Regions from separate parts of the Kitasatospora arboriphila genome, predicted to be linked through region 1. Evidence: riboswitches for the same ligand, from Rfam matches in the RefSeq annotation. Region 1 holds a riboswitch; the other holds the start of a gene.
The links. A riboswitch is a leader RNA that binds a small molecule or an ion and turns the genes downstream of it on or off. The one in region 1 is predicted to bind cyclic di-AMP.

Region 1 (7,708 bases):
CGCCGCCGTGCACGGCGGATCCGCCGCCCGGCTCGCCGCCGCCTGCCGCCCGCCCGACCCCCGCTACACCGGCGACGACTGGCGGCGGCTCTGGCTGGAACGCCTCGCCGCCGTCGACCCCGGCGCCGACGACGAGGGCGGGCCGATCGACCTCCGGACCGTCCGCGCCGCCGTCCTCGCCTTCGGCGGCTGGGCCGACCCGCAGGCCGGCACCGTGCTGCGCCTGGTCGAGGAACTCGGCCCGGACGCCCGCGGCGTCCTCGGCCCCTGGCCGCACCAGTACCCCGACCAGGGCCTGCCGCCCGGCCCGGCGATCGGCTTCCTCCAGGAGACCCTGCGCTGGTGGGACCACTGGCTCAGGGGCGCCGACACCGGCGTCCTCAAGGTACCCGCCCTGCGCAGCTGGATGAACGAGTCGGTGCCGCCCGCCCCCTCCTACGCCAACCGGCCCGGCCGCTGGATCGGCGACGACGGCTGGCCCTCCCCCGACGTCCGCGAGGTGCACTACGGACTCGACGACGCGCTGCGCACCGCCGGGACGCCCTCCGGCGAGCGCTTCGTCCCCGTCCGCTCCCCGCAGCACACCGGCATCGACGCCGGGGCGCTCCGGCCGGCCGGCGGCGCGGCCGACCTGCCACCGGACCAGCGCGAGGAGGACGGCCGCTCGGTCTGCTTCGACTCCGTGCCGCTGCCGGAGCCCGAGGAACTGCTCGGCGGACCGGCGCTGCGGCTGCGGGTGCGCTGCGACGGCCGCCACGGGCAGGTCGCCGCCCGGCTCTGCGACGTGGCACCGGACGGATCGTCCACGCTGGTCACCCGGGGTGCGGCGGCGCTGGCCGGCGGCACCGGCCCGGTCGAGGTGGAGGTGGAGCTCGCCCCGGTCGCGCACGCCTTCCCCGCCGGGCACCGGATCCGGCTGGCGCTCTCCTCGGCGTACTGGCCCTGGCTGTGGCCGGTCGCGGAGACCGGTGGCTTCGAGGTGGACCCGGGCGGCTCGGTGCTGACGCTGCCGGTGCGGCACCTGGCGGCGGGCGCCGGCCGCGGGCCCGGCCCCACAGGGGGAGCCGGGCCCGCGGGGAGCCGCCGGACGGGCCGTCAGACCCGGACGATCGCCGAGATCGGCATGGCCGTCGCCGAGACGTAACGGACGACCGCACCGGTGTGCGGCGCGTGGATGACCTGCCCGCCGCCCACGTACATGCCGACGTGGTGCTGGTCGCCGTAGTAGATCACCAGGTCGCCGGGCTTGGCGTTGGCGATGTTGGTGCCGATGTTGGTGCCCGCGCCGGCCTGGGACTGCGAGGTGCGCGGGATCGAGACGCCGGCCTTGCCGTACGCCCACTGCATCAGACCGGAGCAGTCGAAGGTGCTCGGGCCGGTCGCACCGTACACGTACGGGGCGCCCAGCGCGGACTTGACGGCCGCGATCGCCTTGGCGGTGTACGAGCCCGAGGGCACGTCCACACTGCCGAGGTCGGGACGGGCGGTGTCCCGCGAGGCGCGGTCCGCGGAGGACTTGGCCGCGGAGGCCGCCTTCGCCTCGGCCGCGGCGAGGTCGTCCTTCTCCTTCTGCGTGAGGGTGTTCAGCAGGGCGCTGGCCTTGGCCAGCTTGTCCTGGAACTCCTCCTTCTTGGCCTTCAGCGCGCGGGTGCTGGTGTCCAGCTCGGCGAGCTTGTGCTCGGCCTCGACCTTCTGGCCGTCCAGCTTGGCCTGCTCGGCCTTGAAGGACTTGAGGGTGTCGGCCTGGGTGGCGCTCATCCGGCTGACCGCGCCGGCCTGGCCCAGGAACTCGCCCGGGTTGCTGGAGAGCATCAGCTGGACGGTCGGCGAGATGCCGCCGTCGCGGTACTGCTGGGCCGCGACCTCGGCGAGGCGGCCCTGGACGCCGCTGACCTCCGCCTGCTGGCGGGCGACCTGGTCCTGCAGCTGGGTGACCTGCTTCTGCAGGTCCTGCTGCTTCTGCTCGGCCGCGAGGTAGGCCTCGTTGGAGGCCTCGGCCTGCTCGTTGAGCTGGTCGACCTGGGCCGCGACCTGCTCCTTGGTGGGGGTCGGGTCCGCGTGCGCGCCGGTCTGCGAGGAGAGGGCCACCGCAGTGGCGGCTGCCGCAGTCAGGATCGAGGCACGGGTACGGCCGACGGGCTTGGGACGACGATGGGACGCCACGAAGGCGGACTCCTTCTTCCTCACACCGCCTACCGGGTGAGCTGACGGGTTCGGGCCGGAAGCATTGCCCTACGACGCCTCACGCCCGCACCCGCCCGTCCGCGGTCCGACCGCGGCCCGGCCGGCGCGGCCGACCTGACGCCGATTCACCCCGGGGGAAACGTGGTTCCCCGGCTCCGTTCGACAGCACCCCCGCAGGGGCTCCCCGTGGACGGTCGGGACCGTCCTGCTGCGTCGCGGACTCGGCGGCGACCACCGCCGCCGCCCGGGTTGGGCGAACCACTGTGCGGTGATCCGTGGGGATGACCCTAGTAACCGATCCGTGATCCGTTCAAATCCTTGTCAGAAAAACGACGGGGAAATGTTGTCGTGAAAATGTGATTGCGACCGCCGGTGACCGGTAATCCACGCTCGGCTGACGCGATGTCACCCGTCGGCGGACAAAACGCGACGCCCGGGCGTGTCGGAGATCACACGGTGATCGCGACGCGCCCGGGCGTGTCATGCGGCATCAGAAACGCCGCAGGTGAGGCTTATGTCCGAATTGCTACTGGAGGGTCAGACGCGGCGGATCGTCTTGATCGGCAGGGTGTCGGCGTCCATCACCTTCACCACGTCGCCGGTGTGCGGCGCGTGGACGACGAGGCCGTTGCCGATGTACATGCCGACGTGGTGCGCGTCCGAGTAGTAGATGACGAGGTCACCCGGCTGGGCGTCGGCCAAGGAGGGTACCCGGGCGCCGACGCTCGCCTGCGACTGCGAGGTGCGCGGCAGCGACACGCCGGCCTTGGCGTACGCCCACACCATCAGACCGGAGCAGTCGAAGGAGTTCGGGCCGGTGGCGCCCCAGACGTACGGGGTGCCGCGCTTGCCCATCGCCGCGGCGACCGCGGTGGCCGCGTAGCCGGAGGCCGGCGGCAGGCTGCCCAGGTCGTAGCGGCTGTCGCCGCGCGAGGCGCGGTCGGTGCCGAGGACCGCGGCGCGCTCGGCGGCGGTCAGCGTGCTCAGCAGGCTCTGGGCCTCGGAGAGCTTCTTCTGGACCTCCGACTTGGCGTCGTTCAGGACCTGGGTGGAGCGGTCCAGCTCGGACAGGATGGCGGCGGCCTCCTGCTTCTGCTGGTCCAGCCGGCGCTGCTGGTCCCGCAGGCCCTTCAGCGTCGAGGCCTGGGTGTCGGTGGCCTGCTCGTTGCTGGACGCCTTCGCGAGGTAGTTGTCCGGGTTCGAGGAGAGCATCAGCGCGACCGTCGGGTCGACGCCGCCGGTGCGGTACTCGTCGGCCGCGACCGCGGACAGGCCCGACGCCACCTGGGAGAGCTGCTCCTGGCTGCGGGCGATCTGGTCCTGCAGCTGGTCGGCCTGCTTGCGGAGCTGGTCGGCCCGCTCCTTGGCGCCGTTGTACTTCTCGGCCGCCTGCTCCTGCTCCTCGAGCAGCTTGTCGACCTGGACCTTCACCTCGTCCTTGCTCGGCTTCGCCGGCGCGGCATGCGCGGCGGCCTGGGCCGACAGGGCGACCGCGGTCGCGGCGGCAGCGGTGAGCACGGTGACCCGCGCGCGGCTCGGCTGCTTGGGACGGCGGTGGGAGGCCAAGGGACTAGCTCCTTCTTCCTGCTGGACTCACCCGATCGGGTGGACGTCCGGAAAATAGGTTTGACGCCAGACCCTAGTGAAGATCCGCCCCCTGCGCCACTCCCGTGCCGGGCGAACTTGGCGCGGAACGCTGGATTTCACCACCCCGACACAACCCCGCCACCATGCCCTCCACCTGGGCCGACGACCCGTCAGGGCCGGGCGAGCCGGTTGAGCAGCAGGATCGACGCGACCGGGCGTGCACCGGCCTTCCGTACGCCGTCCGCAACCTCCCGATCCGTGGAGACCACCACGACCGGCCGGCCCTGCGGCTCGGCCCGCACCAGGCGGCGGATCAGCTCGTCCGCGGTCTCCCCGGTGCGGCTGAAGCGCACCCGGACCCCGCGCGGCGGCGCCATGATCACCGGGACGTCGAGGTCCTGCCCGTCGAAGACGCAGGTGACCTCGGCCTGGGTGCGCTGCGCGAGCATCGCCAGACCGCCCAGCAGCCGCATCCGCTGCTGCTCCAGCGGCAGCGTCGGATACCCGGTCTTGGTCACGTTGTAGCCGTCGACGACCAGGTGCACCTGAGGGATCGCCAGCAGCTGGTCGAGCAGTGCGGGGTCGTCCTCCGCCAGACCGCGGCGCGCCACGTCGTGCGGGTTGGCCGAGCCCGGCTCGACCGCCTCCACCAGGTCGGCCGGGCGCAGCTGCGCCACCGGCAGCGCCAGCTCGCGCTGCAGGCCCTGCGCCGACTGCAGCACCGTGTCGAGCAGCAGCCGCAGCCGCATGTCCTCCACGCTGCGGCCCTCGCGCGCCGACCGCCGGCCGGCCTCCGCGGCCGTCTCCAGCTCGGTGATCCGGTGCCGCAGCCGCCGGGCCTCGCCGTCCGCCGCACTGCGCTCGGCGGCCGCGGCGGCCCGCGCCGCCTCCAGCTCGGTCGCCAGCTTGCGGGCCTCGGCCTGCGCCCGCCGGGTGTCGCTCTCCAGGCTCCGGACGCGCTTGCGCAGCGACTCCGCCTCCCGGCGCACGCCCTCCGACTCGGCGCGGTGCCGGTCCAGGTCCGCGCGGGCGGCGGCGCGCACCTCCGTCAGTTCGGCCTGCAGCTTCTCCACCACCCGGGCGGCCTCGGCGGCGGCGCCCTCGGCGTCCGCCCGCTCGACCTCGTCGCCCGCCTCGACCACCAGCCGGCTCCAGCCGGCCGGGCGCAGCAGGTAGGCGGCGGCGGCCACGTCCATCGGGTCGGCGGCGGCCGGCACCGCGCCGGACTCCAGCGCCTTCACCAGGTCGGGCTGGCCGAGCCGCAGCCGATCGGCTATCCGGACGCGGAAGACCGGCTCCGCGTCCAGCGCCGCGGCCAGCGCGGTCGCCGCGTACTTGGCGCGCCGGGCCGGGGTGAACTTGGCGTACGGGCGCAGACCCGCGGGCAGTTCGCCGGGCGGGATGGCGCCGAGCGCGTCGGCGGCGATGCCCACGACCCGGCGGCGGACCCCTTCGGGCAGCGGCCGGTCCAACTGCTCGGACGGTGCGTCCCCGGCCGCGGGCTCCTGCCCGGCCCCGGCGGCGTCCGGCAGCTCCGCGTCCGCGGCGGGCTGCTGCCCCTGCGGCTCGGCCGGCCCGCTCGCTGCGTCCACCACGTCCTCGGCTCCGATTCTGGTCCCCGGGCCCGCGGCCGGTGGCCGCTGCCCTCGAAATGCACCGCTCTGTGCAATTGTCCCGTCTACCGTGCCCAGCCGGGCACCGCGCCACACACCCCGGCGGCGCCAGGGGCTCCACCGGGGTGTGTCGGAAGCGCGAGGCTCAGGCCTTCGGCTCGTCCTCGGCCGGCTGCTCGTCGGCGCCGGCGCCGGGGCGGGCCACCAGCTCCACCTGGTCGACCGCGTTGCACCAGCGGCAGCGGACCGACTCCAGGGTCTCGCTGAGCACCTCGGTCTCCTCCACCTTGGACTCGCCGCCGAGGTCGAAGTGGAGGTACTCCACCACCCGGGCCGAGCGCGTCACGTCGAAGCGGGTGAGGTTCCCGCAGAGCGTGCAGCGCCAGCGGGTCTCGGCGGTGGGGGCGGCGATGGTCATCGGAGGTCCTCTCGGATGGTCCGGGTCCGGTCCTCCAAGCCTATTGCGTGCGGCTCTTCCGGCGGTCACCGGTCCTGAAGGGCGGACAGGTCACCCGCTTGCTGCACCCGCGGTGTCACCGCGGGTGCACCGAGGAATGCTCGCTGTCATGGCCGTCCCCGCCCCCGTCCCCGCCCCCGTGCGCGCAGCGGCGGGCCGGGACGCCGCCGCGCCGGCGCGCACGCCGGTCGTCACCTACGCGCTGATCGCGCTGAGCGCCCTCGTCCTGCTGGCCGGCCCGAGCTTCGGCCTCAATCCGCGGTACGGCACCGGCAACGCCCGCGTCTGCGCGGAGCAGCGCTTCGAGCAGCACTGGGGGGCCGTCCCCGCGGAGCTGCTCGCCAACCGGCCCCTGGACGCCGGCCGGCTGGCGACGCTGCCCCCGGCGGTGCCCGGCTGCACCGTCCCTCCCACCCCGCACAAGATCCCCTTCCTGTCGGTGCTCAGCTCGCTGTTCGTCCACGCGGGCTGGCTGCACCTGGTGGGCAACCTGCTCTTCCTCTACGTCTTCGGCCCGGACGTGGAGGAGCGCCTCGGACGGCTGCGCTTCCTCCTCTTCTATCTGGGCATCGGCTACCTGGCGACGTATGGCTGGGCACTGGCGGAGTCGGACTCCACGGAGTCGGTGCGGGCACTGGTCGGCGCCTCGGGGGCGATCGCCGGGGTGCTCGGCGGGTACCTGCGGTGCTATCCGCGGGCCCGGGTCACCGCGTTGGTGCCGGTGCTGTTCTTCCTGCCGCTGCGGTTCCCGGCCTGGCTGGTGCTCGGCCTGTGGTTCGCCCTGCAGTGGTGGCCGGTGGGCCCCGCGGTGCCGGGCGTGGCCTACCTGGTGCACGTGATCGGCTTCAGCGCGGGGTGGCTGCTCGCGCGCCCGGTGCGGCCCCGGACAGGGCAGACGCGCCGCCTGACGGCGGATACGCTGGGCGGAACCCCACACACAGGAGCCGAAGAGTGATCACCGCGATCGTCCTCATCAAGACCAGCGTCGACCGGATCCCCGAGATCGCCGAGGCGATCGCCGCGATCGAGGGCGTCAGCGAGGTCTACTCGGTGACCGGCAGCTACGACCTGGTGGCGATGGTCCGCGTCCGGCAGCACGAGGACCTCGCCGAGGTGATCCCCGGTCAGGTCAACAAGGTCCCGGGCGTCGAGCACACCGAGACCCAGATCGCCTTCCGCACCTACTCCCAGCACGACCTGGAAGCCGCCTTCGCCCTCGGCCTCGACGAGTAGGTAGGAGGGGCAGCACCCCCAGGGGCGCGTGCGCGGTTCCCCGCGCCCCTGAGTGCGTACCCCGAACGTCTCAGGCGGCCCGGTCGGTGTCCGCGACGCAGCGGCCGCCCTCGTTGCGGTAGGACCAGCGGGCGCCGTCGGTGACCAGCTCGCGGACGGCGGCCAGGAAGCGGTCCACGTGCTCCTCCGGGGTGCCCGCGCCGAAGCTGACCCGGATCGCGTTGAGGCTCCGCTCCCCCGGCAGCGACGGCTCCGGCGCGCCGCACGCGGACGGCGCCGCCTCCTCCCCGCCGAGCAGCGTCCGCACCAGCGGGTGCGCGCAGAACAGGCCGTCGCGGACGCCGATGCCGTACTCGGCGGAGAGCGCCGCCGAGAAGTGCGAACTGTTCCAGCCGCGGACGACGAAGGAGAGCACGCCCACCCGGGCGGACCGCTCGCCGAACAGGTTGAGCACCTTGACCTCGGGGATCCCGGCCAGCCCGGCGGTGAGCCGCTCGACGAGCGCCTGCTCGCGGGCCTCCAGGGCGTCGAACCCGGCCTCGGTGAGCGCCCGGCAGGCGGAGGCGATGGCGTAGGCGCCGATCACGTTGGGCGAGCCGGCCTCGTGGCGGGCCGGGCCGGTGTGCCACTCGAC
Region 2 (7,708 bases), on a different contig from region 1:
GACACCGAGCGCCGCCGCGGCCCGCACCACGCCGACGTCCGTCGGCTGCGGGCGCTGCTCGACCGGATCGGCAGCCTGCGCACCGCCACCCTGCTGCGCGGCGCGACCCCGCGGGCGGCCCCCACGCCGCCCCCCGCGCGGCCCGCCGGGCCGCCGGGCGCCGGACGGCCCGACCCGCGGCTGTTCGGCCCGGCCACGCCGCCGCCGACCCCGGTGCCCGGGAACCCCTACGCCGCGGGCGGCTGAGCCCGGACGGCCCCGCCCTCCGCCCCCGCGGCGGGGGTCTGGGCAACACGCGGACGGCTGCCTATTGTTCACTCCAGTCAGGAGAACCACCGGGCGCCCATCGCGCCCCGCGCACGGACCCACACAGCCCCACCCACCGCACGGGAGGCCCCACGTGATCCGCACCCGCTCCGTCCCCCGCCCGGCCCGGACGGCCGCCGGGATCCTGCTCGCGGCCGCCGTGCTGACCGCGTGCGGAGGCTCGCCGGCCCACCAGGGCGCGGCGGCGGTGGTCGGCGACGAGCGGATCCCGATCGCGGCCGTGCAGGCCAAGGTCACCGAACTGCGGGACGCGGCGGCCGCGGCCTCCCCGGGCGGCAGCGGCACCGGCACCGAGCAGGCCGGCCTGGTCCGGCGGACGGTCGCCGAACTCGTCCTCGACCGGGTGATCGCCCGCGCCCTCGCCGACCGCGGCCTCACCGTCTCCGAGGGCGAGATCGCTCAGGCCCGGCAGGCCGACGCCCAGCTGCTCGGCGGCGACGCGGCCCTGCAGCGCCAGCTGCTGCTCCGCCAGGGCGTCGCCCCCGCCGACGTCCCCGGCTTCTACCGGCAGCAGATCGGCATCAAGAAGATCGCCTCGGCGGCCGGCCAGGACGCCCGGACCGAGCCGGGCGACGCCGTGGTCCGCAAGGCCCTCGCCGACGCCGGCCGGGAGCTCCGGGTCGAGGTCAACCCCCGCTACGGCCGCTGGGACCCGCAGCAGATCGCCCTGGTCGACAGCACCACCGACTGGCTGCCGCAGCGCGCGCCGTCCGCCTGACCGGTCCGCCCGCGGCGCCCGGCGGGACGCGTCGGGGCGCCGCCGAGGGACGGTAGGTTCGGGGGTGTGGAGACTCCGAAGCTGATCCTGCTGACCACCACCCACCGGGTCGCCCCCGGCCTGCTGTCCTGGCCCGCCTGGGAGGCCCTGCGGTCGGCCGGCCGGGTGCTGGCCGCCGACCCGGAGCACCCGCAGCTGCCCGCGCTGCGGCAGGCCGGCGTCGAGGTGGAGACCGTCGAGCGGACGTCCGCTCCGGCGCTCGCCCGGATGCTGGCCGAGGCCGCCCCGGTGGTCTGGCTGGGCAGCCCGGACGGCGACCCGGGCCTCACCGACGCCCTGGCCCGGCTCGCGGTGGAGGAGGCGGGCAGCGTCCCCGAGATCGAGCTGCTGCCCGGCTCGTACGACCTGCCGGGCGCGCGGCTGCTCGACCTCGCCTCGGTGATGGACCGGCTGCGCTCGCCCGGCGGCTGCCCCTGGGACGCCGAGCAGACCCACGAGTCGCTGGTGAAGTACCTGGTCGAGGAGGCGTACGAGCTCGTCGAGGCGATCGAGGAGGGCGACCGGGAGACGCTGCGCGAGGAGCTCGGCGACGTCCTGCTGCAGGTCTTCTTCCACGCGCGGATCGCCGAGGAGCACCCGGAGGACCCGTTCTCCGTCGACGACGTGGCCGGCGACATCGTCGAGAAGCTCATGTACCGCCACCCGCACGTCTTCGGCGACGTGGAGGCCACCGGCTCCGACCAGGTCGAGGCCAACTGGGAGCAGCTGAAGGCCGCCGAGAAGCAGCGGGAGTCGGTGCTGGACGGCGTCCCGTCGGGCCTGCCCGCCCTCGCGTACGCGGCCAAGCTGGTGTCCCGGGTGCGCCGGGCCGGCTTCACCGCCGTGTCGGACGCCCCGTACGAACTGCCGCGGGAGCTGACCGCGGAGAACGCCGGCGAGCTGCTGCTGGCCGTGGCGCAGCGCGCCTACGACGCCGGCGTGGACGTCGACGCGGCGCTGCGCGGTGCCGCGCGGCGCTACCGGACGGCGGTGCGGACGGCCGAGGGGCTGTCGGACTGACGCTGCGGCGGGACGACCTCGCTGATCGCCTCGCCGACCAGGGCGAGCAGCTCGGCCAGCGGGGCGAGGTTGTCGTCCAGGTCGGCGAAGGAGACGATCCGCTCGCCGTGCGGGCCGGCGACGGCGAAGAGGTCGATCCGGCCGAGGTGCTTGCTCGCGGTGTCGACCAGGGCGGCGACGTCGCTGGGCTGGTGGACGTCGCCGCTGACGCCGACGACCGGGCAGCCGGGGCGGTCGAGCTCGGTGGCGAGGTCCTCCGCGACACCCGGGCGCAGATCGGCGACGAGCATGCCCGCGGCGCCCGCGGCGGCGAAGCGGCGGGCCAGGTCGGCCCCCTCGCCCCCGCTCAGTACGGCGATGACGACCACTGCCCCGGCTACTCGCACGGCCTGCTCCTCTCTGAGCACGACACCCCGCGGGCGGCTCCGCACGTCCGCCCTCACGGTTATCGGAGGATCGTAGGCACCTCGCGACCCTCCGCAACAGGGATTACCCCCCAGGTGACCAGGCTCACGCCCGTCCGGGCCGATCGGATCCGGCCGTCCCGCACGGGCCCTCGGGCAGCGCCTCCCGACGGCGCCCGCGCGGGCCGGGCGGGCCGGTCGGGCACCGTCGGGAGGGGCGCCCGGCAGCGGATACGGTCGGGGCATGCCGGAGACCCCCCGACCCGACGACCGACCCGAACTCTTCACCTGGGAGTTCGCCGCCGACCCCTACCCCGCGTACGCCTGGCTGCGCGAGCACGCGCCGGTGCACCGCACCACGCTGCCCAGCGGGGTGGACGCCTGGCTGGTGACCCGGTACGCGGACGCCCGGCAGGCGCTCGCGGACGCCCGGCTCTCCAAGAACCCGGTGCACCACAGCGAGCAGGCGCACCGCTCCGGCAGGGTCGGCATCCCGGGCGAGCGGCAGGCCGACCTGATGACCCACCTGCTGAACATCGACCCGCCGGACCACACCCGGCTGCGCCGGCTGGTCTCCAAGGCGTTCACGCCGCGCCGGGTGGCGGAGTTCGAGCCGCGGGTGCAGCAGCTCACCGACCGGCTGATCGACTCCTTCGCCGGGCGCGGCACGGCCGACCTGATCCACGAGTTCGCCTTCCCGCTGCCGATCTACGCGATCTGCGACCTGCTCGGCGTGCCGCCGGAGGACCAGGACGACTTCCGGGACTGGGCCGGCATGATGCTGCGACACACCAAGCCGGGCCAGCCCGGCGGGCAGCGCGGCGGCGTCGGCCGGGCCGTGAAGCGGATCCGCACGTACCTGGCGGAGCTGATCCACCGCAAGCGGGCCGACCTCGGCGACGACCTGATCTCCGGGCTGATCCGGGCCAGCGACCACGGCGAGCACCTGACCGAGAACGAGGCCGCGGCGATGGCCTTCATCCTGCTGTTCGCCGGCTTCGAGACCACCGTCAACCTGATCGGCAACGGCCTGCACGCCCTGCTGCGCAACCCCGGGCAGCGGGCGCTGCTGCAGGAGTCGGTGGCACGCGGCGAGAGCGGCCTGCTGGAGACCGGCGTCGAGGAGCTGCTGCGCTACGACGGGCCGGTGGAGCTGGCCACCTGGCGGTTCGCGACCCGGCCGCTGACGATCGGCGGGGTGGAGATCCCGGTCGGCGACCCGGTGCTGGTGGTGCTGGCGGCGGCCGACCGCGACCCGGCCCGGTTCTCCGACGAGAACACCCTGGACCTCGCCCGCGCCGACAACCCGCACCTGGGCTTCGGCCACGGCATCCACTACTGCATCGGCGCCCCGCTGGCCCGCCTGGAGGGCCGGGCCGCCCTGGCGACGCTGCTGACCCGGCTGCCGGACCTCGCCCTGGACGCCGACCCGGCGGACCTGCGCTGGCGCGGCGGCCTCATCATGCGGGGCCTGCGCGAGCTGCCGGTCGCCTTCACCCCGGCAGGGCCGTCCGGGCGGCGCGACACGGTCTGACGGTGTGTCGCACCGGTCGGATCCGGTCGGATCTGAACACTCGTCAATCAGGAGACACCTGCATCGTTCGTGGGCGATTATCGGCTCTCCGTAATTGCTCCGTGATACCCGCGATATGAGCTTGTGATCGGTCGTTCGATCTGCTTACTCTCCCGAACAGTCCGCAGCCGCGGACCCCGGCACGGCAACGCCGAATCCTGTCCGCCGTGCCCGGGCCTCACGACCGAGACCCAGGACAGGGGCGGGGGAACCACGTTCGTCGCCGTCCCCACGGCTAGGGGTGAAGCCGCGTCAGCAGGGCCCCTCCTGCGGCCGCGGCCGGGCCAGCCTCCCGGTCCGAACCCGACAGCTCACCTCGCAGGCGTTCGGAGAGGGACAACCCATGCTCTTCACCGGACCTGGCCGCCACCGCCGCAGGACGTCCGCCGAGAAGGCGGTCGCCGTCGCGGGTGTCACGGGTGTCGGCCTCGCCCTGCCGCTGCTCACCGCGGGCGGAGCCCATGCCGCCCCCGTCTCGATCTGGGACAAGGTCGCCCAGTGCGAGAGCGGCGGCAACTGGAGGATCAACACCGGCAACGGCTTCTACGGCGGGCTGCAGTTCACCGCCCGGACCTGGAAGGGGTTCGGCGGCGCCCGGTACGCCCCGCTCGCCCACCAGGCGAGCAAGAGCGAACAGATCGCCGTCGCCGAGAAGGTGCTGGCCTCCCAGGGGCCCGGCGCGTGGCCGGTGTGTTCCAAACGCGCCGGCCTGACCCGCGCGTCCGCCGGGAGCGGCGGGACGCGCAGCGGCACCGGACAGACGCAGGCCCCGGCGGCCCCGTCGTCGCCGTCGCCACAGTTCCCCGGCCGCGGCGGCTTCGACGCGGACTCCGGCGTGTACTGGTACCAGAAGGACGACCAGTGGTACTGGACGGCGCACCAGGAGGTCTACGAGCGCCACCTGCCGCCGGCGCCCACCGGGCCGGCCGACCCGGCCGACGACGGCGCCGACGAGGGCGCCCGCACCCTGCAGGCCGTTCCGGTGCCCTCCCTCGGCCGCGAGCAGTACACCGTGCAGGAGGGCGACACGCTGTCCGGCATCGCCGCCGCGCACGGGCTGCCCGGCGGCTGGGAGCAGCTGTACACGAACAACCGCGAGGCCGTCGGCGCCGATCCGGACCTGATCCTGCCCGGCCAGCAGCTGCGCCTGGCCTGACGGTCCGGCACGGTACGAACGGTCCGTCCGCCCGCGGGGCGGCACCCGCGGGCGGGCGGCCGGTTTTGTGGTCCTTCAGGTGAACTACCGGCGAGTAGACCGGCCACACGGTGAGACAGGGCCATGCGCGGCACGGCCCGGTGGGCCCGTGCGGTTAGGCTCTGGTCGTAACGACCCTCATCCGCTTCCGCTAGGAGATGCCTCGTGCCGTCCATTGATGTCGTCGTAGCCCGCGAAATCCTCGACTCCCGCGGTAACCCCACGGTCGAGGTCGAGGTCGGCCTCGACGACGGCAGCACCGGTCGTGCCGCTGTCCCGTCCGGTGCCTCCACCGGTGCCTTCGAGGCCCTGGAGCTTCGCGACGGCGACAAGAACCGCTACTTCGGCAAGGGCGTGGAGAAGGCCGTCCTCGCCGTCATCGAGCAGATCGGCCCGGAGCTGGTCGGCTACGACGCCACCGAGCAGCGCCTGATCGACCAGGCCATGCTCGACCTGGACGCCACCCCCGACAAGTCCTCGCTCGGCGCCAACGCGATCCTCGGCGTCTCCCTCGCCGTGGCGCACGCCGCCTCCGAGGCCAGCGACCTGCCGCTGTTCCGCTACCTGGGCGGCCCCAACGCCCACGTGCTGCCCGTCCCGATGATGAACATCCTCAACGGCGGCTCGCACGCGGACTCCAACGTCGACATCCAGGAGTTCATGATCGCCCCGATCGGCGCGGAGTCCTTCTCCGAGGCCGTCCGCTGGGGCGTCGAGGTCTACCACACCCTCAAGGGCGTGCTGAAGGAGCGCGGCCTGTCCACCGGCCTCGGCGACGAGGGCGGCTTCGCGCCGAACCTGGACTCCAACCGCGAGGCGCTCGACCTCATCGTCGAGGCCATCAAGAAGGCCGGCTACACCCCGGGCAAGGACGTCGCGCTCGCCCTGGACGTCGCCTCCTCCGAGTTCCACAACGACGGCGCCTACACCTTCGAGGGCAAGGCGATCTCCTCCGCCGAGCTCATCGACTACTACGCCGAGCTGGTCGCCGCGTACCCGCTGGTCTCCATCGAGGACCCGCTGGACGAGTCGGACTGGGACGGCTGGAAGGCCATGACCGACAAGCTGGGCGACAAGGTCCAGCTGGTCGGCGACGACCTGTTCGTCACCAACCCGGAGCGCCTGCGCCGCGGCATCGAGACCGGCACCGCCAACGCGCTGCTGGTGAAGGTCAACCAGATCGGCTCGCTCACCGAGACCCTGGACGCCGTCGAGCTGGCCCAGCGCAACGGCTACCGCTGCATGATGTCGCACCGCTCCGGCGAGACCGAGGACGTCACCATCGCCGACCTCGCCGTCGCCACCAACTGCGGCCAGATCAAGACCGGCGCCCCGGCCCGCTCCGAGCGCGTCGCCAAGTACAACCAGCTGCTGCGCATCGAGGAGATCCTCGACGACGCCGCCGAGTACGCCGGCCGGGGCGCGTTCCCCCGCTACAAGTACGAGGGCTGAGGCTGACACCCGCGCGCTGACACACGGCCGCTGGACCGGTGCCCCGGCAACCACCCCGTAGGGTGGGGGCCGGGGCACCGGCGTGAGCAGGAGGGGTACGAGCGATGTGGAAGATCCCGGGACTGGCGGGGCGTCCGCGCTTCACCAGCCGCGCCACCGTGCTCGTGCTCGTCCTGTGCTCGCTGGTGGCGATACTCGCCTACCCCACCCGGCAGTTCCTGACGCAGCGCTCGGAGATCGCCGACCAGCGGGCCAGGGCGGAGCACGCCCGGCAGCAGGTCGACGAGCTCCGGCGGGCGAAGGCCCGCTGGCAGGACCCGGAGTACGTGAAGGCGCAGGCCCGCGAGCGGCTGCACTTCGCGATGCCCGGCGAGACCCCGTTCGTCTCGGTCGACCCCTCCGCCTCCCCCGGCCCGGCCTCCGCCGACGCGCTGCCCACCGGCCCGGTCAGGGCGGCCAAGCCCTGGTACACCACCGTCCTCGAGTCGGTCGACCTGGCCGACTCGACGCCCGCTCCTCACGAAGACAGCACGCCATGACCTCTGAACAGCACCCCGCCACCGACGGCACCGTGTCGGACGCCGACGTCGCCGCCATCGCCGCCCAGCTCGGCCGGGTCCCGCGCGGGCTGCGCGGGGTGGCCCACCGCTGCCCCTGCGGCAACCCCGACGTGGTCGAGACGGCACCCCGGCTGCCCGACGGCACGCCCTTCCCGACGCTCTACTACCTGACCTGCCCCAAGGCGGCCTCGCTGATCGGCACCCTGGAGGCCGACGGCGTGATGAAGGATCAGAGCACCCGCCTCGCCGAGGACCCGGAGCTCGCCGCCGCCTACCGCGCGGCCCACGAGGACTACATCGCCCGCCGCGACGCCATCGAGGTGCTGGAGGGCTTCCCCAGCGCCGGCGGCATGCCCGACCGGGTCAAGTGCCTGCACGTGCTGGTCGGCCACTCGCTGGCGGCCGGCGAGGGCGTCAACC

Region 2: it holds a riboswitch for cyclic di-AMP, as region 1 does, so the genes downstream of both, ABD353_RS29990 (LysM peptidoglycan-binding domain-containing protein) here and ABD353_RS29370 (C40 family peptidase) in region 1, are expected to answer to the same signal.

Annotation. Positions count from the first base shown of each region.
Region 1 covers NZ_BAAALD010000075.1:28,118-35,825, reverse strand. The annotation lists gene ABD353_RS29375 (CocE/NonD family hydrolase) at 1-1,144, shown strand, start outside; gene ABD353_RS29370 (C40 family peptidase) at 1,096-2,163, opposite strand; cyclic di-AMP (ydaO/yuaA leader) riboswitch at 2,174-2,362, opposite strand; gene ABD353_RS29365 (C40 family peptidase) at 2,722-3,750, opposite strand; gene ABD353_RS29360 (NYN domain-containing protein) at 3,942-5,303, opposite strand; gene ABD353_RS29355 (hypothetical protein) at 5,530-5,802, opposite strand; gene ABD353_RS29350 (rhomboid family intramembrane serine protease) at 5,951-6,796, shown strand; gene ABD353_RS29345 (Lrp/AsnC ligand binding domain-containing protein) at 6,793-7,074, shown strand; gene ABD353_RS29340 (aminotransferase class V-fold PLP-dependent enzyme) at 7,145-7,708, opposite strand, start outside.
Region 2 covers NZ_BAAALD010000079.1:9,919-17,626, reverse strand. The annotation lists gene ABD353_RS30015 (serine/threonine-protein kinase) at 1-246, shown strand, start outside; gene ABD353_RS30010 (SurA N-terminal domain-containing protein) at 401-1,045, shown strand; gene ABD353_RS30005 (nucleoside triphosphate pyrophosphohydrolase) at 1,112-2,104, shown strand; gene ABD353_RS30000 (SDR family NAD(P)-dependent oxidoreductase) at 2,062-2,490, opposite strand; gene ABD353_RS29995 (cytochrome P450 family protein) at 2,753-4,042, shown strand; cyclic di-AMP (ydaO/yuaA leader) riboswitch at 4,254-4,420, shown strand; gene ABD353_RS29990 (LysM peptidoglycan-binding domain-containing protein) at 4,425-5,237, shown strand; gene eno (phosphopyruvate hydratase) at 5,442-6,728, shown strand; gene ABD353_RS29980 (FtsB family cell division protein) at 6,833-7,267, shown strand; gene ABD353_RS29975 (DUF501 domain-containing protein) at 7,264-7,708, shown strand, end outside.